2 regions of the Salipaludibacillus agaradhaerens genome follow, and region 1 is predicted to be linked to the other one. Evidence: predicted binding sites of a transcription regulator. Region 1 holds the regulator's gene; the other holds the start of a gene.

Region 1 (3,207 bases):
TTTTGAGGCGCATAGCCGGCTTCGACAGCCTTTTTCATACCTCTTTTAATTTTTGCGTTATGTAATTTGCGTTGATATTCTTCCACAACAGACACGATGTCTAAAATCATCGAGTCTGTTTCTGACAAGCTTAATTCACCTTCATCTTTAATTGAATAAATCGGTACCTTCATTTTTTTAAATTGATGAATAAGTGCCATTTTGGTATTCCCTCTCCCAAGCCGTGTTTCATCTTGAATGAGAAGAATATCAGCCGCTCCTTCTTTAAAGATCTCCAATACAGTGAGAATACCATCTCGTTCCGCTTCATAGCCGCTCGCCCGTTCTTCAACAATATCTTTAATGTCAATTCCCCACGCTTTCGCTGCCATCTTTAGCTCATCTACTTGTCTCATAAGAGAAGTTGTCTGTGCTTCCTTATTAGTACTTACTCTTGCGTATATAATTCCTTTCACTCTGAGGCAACACCTTTCATTTCCACCGGGATCGCGAGGCTTTGTCCTGGATATATCGCTTCATTGTCTAATGCATTTTCATTTTTTATCCATACTAATGCTTCTTCAATCGTCATCTCCATCTCTTCCGCTGCGGAACTAGCAATCATCCATAATGACTCTCCTTCTGATACAGTCCATTTAGATGTCATAAAAAATTGCTCCTCACGTCCCTGTACGTCATCGTCTTCCGTAAAATATGTCCATGAGAATAAAAGAGCAGATAACATTAAAATAGCAACAGATCCGTCCACATATTTCTTAAAGAATCGATAGTATGTCATAACTCTCACCTCGAATAAGAATGTTTGTTCCCTTATCATAAACGGAACGAATGTTCGTGTCAAGAAAAAAAGAGAACGTTCGTTTGCGCAACTTGTGTTCTCATGGTATAATATCCCTGTGTTATCGAAAGGTCAGGTTATGTATATGCACACGAATCCGATATTAGTACAAGCTTAAATATATATAAAGAGGTGTTTTACATGTCAAAATTATCTCCACGTCAGCAAGCGATCCTCGAATTCATTAGAGCAGAAGTAAAAGATAAAGGATACCCACCTTCTGTGCGAGAAATTGGGGAGGCCGTTGGACTTGCCTCCAGTTCTACTGTGCATGGGCATCTCTCACGGCTTGAGAAAAAAGGGTATATTCGACGTGATCCGACTAAACCCCGTGCCATTGAAGTGATCGGCTTAGAAGATAATACTGGGTCAGTCTCAAAAACCCTCTCCGTTCATATTCCTGTTATCGGGAAAGTCACAGCCGGTCAGCCGATTACCGCCATTGAAAATGTTGAAGAATATTTACCGATGCCTGCGAGCTTTGTTCAAGATGAACATTCTTTCATTTTGGAGATATCAGGAGACTCTATGATAGAAGCTGGGATTTTTGACGGTGATTATGTGGTAGTTAGGCAGCAAAGCTATGCGAATAACGGTGATATTGTCGTCGCCATGACTGAGGAAGAGGAAGCCACTGTAAAACGTTTCTTCAAGGAAGAAAACCATATTCGTTTGCAGCCCGAAAATGCTACTCTTGATCCTATTATTCTTAACAATGTGCATATTTTAGGAAAAGTTATCGGTGTATTTCGTACACTGCACTAATTCATACACGGGCTATGCTCGTGTTTCTTTTTTATGGGAAAAGAACAAATGTTCTTGTTTTTGTCTCCTCCATTTTGTATTCTAGTGCTTAAGGAGGAATTACATCATGAAAAAAGTCATTTTTTTAGTTGATATGCAATCTTTTTTTGCGTCTGTAGAAAAGGCGAAATATTATCATCATTTAAATCAGCCTCTCGTCGTCTCCGGGGATCCAGAAAGGCGTTCTGGCGTTATTTTAGCAGCCTGCCCCCTTGCTAAGCAGGCAGGAATTAAAAACGGTGAACGACTATGGGAAGCACGAGAAAAATGCCCTAATCTCATCTCTGTCCCTCCTCATATGCAAGAATATATTGATAATTCCCTAGCTATTACAGATATCCTTAAAAGTATAACGGATCTTGTAGAACCATATAGCATCGATGAACAATTCATGGATGTGACCTATTCTCAAAAACTCTTTGGTACCCCTGAAGATATCGCTCGCCATATTCAACATGAGATTTATTTAAAGCTACGAGTCTTTGCTAGAGTCGGGATTGGTGAAAATAAAGTGTTGGCAAAAATGGCATGTGACACTTTTTCTAAACATAAACCGAACGGCATTTTTCATTTAAAAAAAGACGAGATCGAAAACGTTCTATGGCCCCTGCCAATCGAAAAACTCTTTCGTGCGGGCAGTAAGATGGTTCGTCATTTACAGCGTCGTGCCATCCGTACAATCGGTGACTTAGCGCTTACAGACGTAGCTAAAATAAAAAAAGAGTGGGGAATTCATGGTCAAGTTCTTTGGATGAATGCTCATGGTATTGACTATTCTCCAGTCTCTCTGTCGACTACTGACGGACAAAAAGGGATCGGTAACGGGATGACCCTCCCTCGTGATTATCACGAGATAACAGATATTAAAGTTGTATTGTTAGAACTTTGTGAAGAAGTATGTCGCCGAGCGAGGCACGCTCACGTCATGGGACAGACTATAACTCTTGGAGTGACTGGTTCTTCCTATCACATCAAAACAGGATTTCATCGGCAAATCACGATCCCTGACCCTACAAATATTACATTAGAAACATATCGTTTCGCCTGTGAACTTTTTGAAACCTTTTGGGATGGGCAACCCATTAGACGTTTGCATGTGTCACTTACAAACTTAGTCAGTGACGACTCTATACAACTAAGCTTATTTAAAGAAAAACGACCTGACCAGATAAAATTAGGTTATGAGACAGATAAGATCCTCACTAAATATGGTAAAACGTCCCTCGTACGCGCCTCCTCTTTATTGGCCTCTAGTCAGGCTAAGGACAGAGCAGCTAAAATAGGCGGACATTATAAATGAGTCACTTCTCATACTAAAAAAATGTATAAGACCTTTTTTATATGGAAAAATATCACTGTGTTACCACCAAGTATAAGGAGGTTTTTTTGTGAAAGATAAAAACGAAGCAGCCAATCATCACGATGATGATACACTGACAAACAGACAAGGGCATCCTGTCACCGATAATCAAAATGTGAGAACTGTGGGTAATCGTGGCCCCACGACCCTTGAAAATTACGATTTTCTTGAAAAAATCAGTCACTTTGACAGAGAGCGGATTCCA
Region 2 (3,207 bases), 520 kb from region 1:
GAAAAGTTGGGTTTTATGAGAGAAGGATTATTGAGGAATTATGAATTTACATGTGGGAAATTTTGTGATTTGTTTATGTATTCTTTGTTAAAACAAGACTTTGACAAAACTGATTAAAGTTAGTTTGTGAGTGTGTCGATTTATACTTATTGGCTTCGCGAAGGGTAGACAATCATATAAAGCTGTCCTTTTGGGATACCCATTTTAAGAGATGACCACAAAAGGTTCGGGAAATCAACTCCCTTGTTTATAGAATTAAAAACAGAAACTCTCATCATAGCAGCGCTTCTGTTTTTTCTAAAAATATGGCATTAGATGCTTTTTATTAAAGAATAGAGTAGATCATAACTATTCATCGGTAAATAATTTGTTTCGCAAAAAATCTTTTTCTAAACTTGTCCCACGCAGCTTTTTATCTCTCAAATCATCACTTCGATCTTTTGAGCCACCTTGTGTACCCTTAAGAAGAACATCCTCTCCATATTTATTACGAAGGGAGTCAACGACATCACTTAGCTTCACTTCTCTTTCTTCTTTTTTATAAGAGAATAAATCTAACTGCTTATATGCTTGCCCTTTTTCTACCAGGTCCATGCCTGTAACTCCGAGAAGTCGAATGGGTTCTCCATTCCAATATTTCTCCCACAGCCTCCAGGAGGCTTCAAAAATATCGTCGTGCAAATCAATGGGATGAGGGAGTTTACTGGAGCGTGTAATCGTTTTGCGATCATAGTACCGAATGGTTAACTGAATATTTCCCGTATAAACATTTTTGCGTCTCAATCTCCGTCCAACGGAATCACTTAAATTCATTAGAACCTTTCTTACTTTCGCCGGTTCTGTTGTATCTTCTGGCAATGTGGTAGAGTTGCCGATACTTTTGAACTCATTAACTGCATCAGGGTCTACAGGTCGGTCATCTATACCATAAGCTCGTTCATAGATACGTAGACCTCCGACTCCTAAGTGTCGATGAAGGAGGTCCTTATTAGCATTTGCAATATCTTTAATCGTATATATCCCTAATTTTTGCAGTTTTTCAGCTGTTTTGCTGCCTATCCCATGCATCTCTATTGTCTTCAGTGACCACAATTTTTCTCGCACTTCTCGTTTTCTCAATACAGTAATACCTTTTGGTTTTTTCATATCGCTCGCTGTTTTTGCTAAAAATTTATTTGGAGCTATTCCAATACTGCAAGGTAAAGAGAGTTCCTTCTCAATTCGCATTTGAATATGATTAGCCAGCTGAAGAGGTGTCATATCCGTCACAACATCGCTGACATCCATGTAACCTTCATCAATTGAAACAGGTTCAACAAGAGGCGTGTAATCGTACAATAACTGGAACATCCGCATGGATGCTTGCCGATAACGGTCAAAATTTGGCTGTCTAACAAGCAATTCAGGACAGGCTCTCTTTGCTTCCCATAGCGGCATTGGCGGCTTCACACCTCTGGCACGTGCCTCATAGCTAGCTGTTACGACAATACCACGTCTTTCTTTAGCATTTCCTGCTATAGCTAACGGTTTGCCAGCTAATGTCGGATCATAAGCCGCTTCTACAGATGCATAAAAGCTGTTCATATCAACATGGAAGATAATTCGGCTTTTCCCCATTTATAACGCCACCTTCTCTTCTATATGACCTTCTTCTATTATCTTGCCTGTTTTCCACAAAAAAATCAACGAACAACCGTTCTATCCTCAAGGTTAAGTATGAAGTTATAGCGGGAACCTAATCCTCTTACTTATGAGCTCTAAATTTTAAAAAACTGCTCCTCCAGTTGCTTCTATAGGAGGGCAGTTCATTTTAGGAGACTCTCAAAAGACATTTTTTCACACTTTCACATGACCTAAGACATACAAGTACATCATGATATGTTAAAATGGAAATTATATAAAGGTGAAAGGTGGTCGAAAAAATGGTTCAAATGACTCGCACAGACTCGACCCACAATGTTGTATTGTTTCTCGTCACTACGGTCATTAATGATTACGTAAAAAATGAATGGCCCTCACCTACGATTAAACAGCTTTCTTCCAAAATCGGTTATTCGGAGGAGGCAATTCTTGAATCAATGGAATTTGGAACGATAGAGCGCGTTCCCTTGCTTCAATAAGCAGGGTGCGGCTCTTTTTTATTGACATCGGGTGTTGAAGACACCTTCTTTAAGATAGCTCGAGCAATATGAACGCCATTAGCCCCAGCTTGTGCCAACCCTCTTGTTACTCCGCCGCCATCTCCACCAGCATAGAGACCACTAATTTCAGTTTCAAACTCATTATTTAATATAGGCCGTGATGAGTAAAATTTAGCTTCCACGCCATAAAATAACGTGTGCTCAGACGCAATGCCCGGTGTTACTTTATCTAGCGCTTCCATCATTTCAATTAAACTTCTCATTGTATTATAGGGCAGTACAAGCCCCAAATCACCTGGCACAGCTTCTTTTAGTGTAGGTTCAAGAAAACCTTCTTTTATGCGTTTTTCAGTCGATCGTCTACCTTTCATTATATCACCATATTTCTGAACAATAACGGATCCGTCCGATAGGTCGTTGGCTCGTTCAGATATCTCTTGAGCAAAAGCATTTGGCTTATCAAAAGGCTCAGTAAATGTGTGGGAGACAAGTAATGCAAAATTTGTGTTTTCACTACCTAACTTAGGATCTTTGTAGGCATGACCATTTGCTGTCATGATGCCACTGTGATTTTCGACCACAACATGGCCCGATGGATTTGAACAGAACGTGCGGACTTTCGTACCTACAGATGTATTATATACAAACTTAGCTTCATAAAGATGAGTGTTTATTTCCTCCATAATTACATCAGATGTTTCCACACGAACGCCAATGTCTACTTGATTATTCACCATAGTGTACCCGCGCTCTCTCAGCAAGCCACCTAGCCATTCAGAACCATCTCGCCCCGGTACAATGACAACGTTATCGGCATAAATTTCTTCTTCCTTTTTCTTTAATTTTACCCCTGTTACGCGATGACCATCCACTGTTTTTTCTGTGAGGATATCAGCGACTTCTGTTCGATGCATCATGTGACAACGTTCCTTAAGAGTTTCGTAAATACTCGTGAGAATTTGCATGTTTACTTCTGTACCTAAGTGACGAACAGAGGCACGCAATAATTTAAGTCCTGCTCCTAAACCGCGGCGTTCAATATTTCTTACTTCATCAGTAGTAGGAT

What was found. Region 1 encodes LexA, which represses DNA repair genes until DNA is damaged. Its sites were predicted from a motif close to CGAACATATGTTCG; they were not measured.
Region 2: the regulator LexA is predicted to act here: its motif matches at 1,687-1,700, upstream of BK581_RS04115 (DNA polymerase IV).

The regions. Positions count from the first base shown of each region.
Region 1 covers NZ_KV917378.1:350,775-353,981, reverse strand. Annotated here, with positions in the region: gene BK581_RS01705 (YneB family resolvase-like protein) at 1-455, opposite strand, end outside; gene yneA (cell division suppressor protein YneA) at 452-778, opposite strand; gene lexA (transcriptional repressor LexA) at 980-1,603, shown strand; gene BK581_RS01690 (DNA polymerase IV) at 1,707-2,942, shown strand; gene katX (catalase KatX) at 3,031-3,207, shown strand, end outside.
Region 2 covers NZ_KV917378.1:870,267-873,473, forward strand. Annotated here, with positions in the region: gene BK581_RS04110 (GNAT family N-acetyltransferase) at 1-117, shown strand, start outside; gene BK581_RS04115 (DNA polymerase IV) at 349-1,617, opposite strand; gene BK581_RS04120 (hypothetical protein) at 1,923-2,120, shown strand; gene BK581_RS04125 (NAD(P)/FAD-dependent oxidoreductase) at 2,114-3,207, opposite strand, start outside.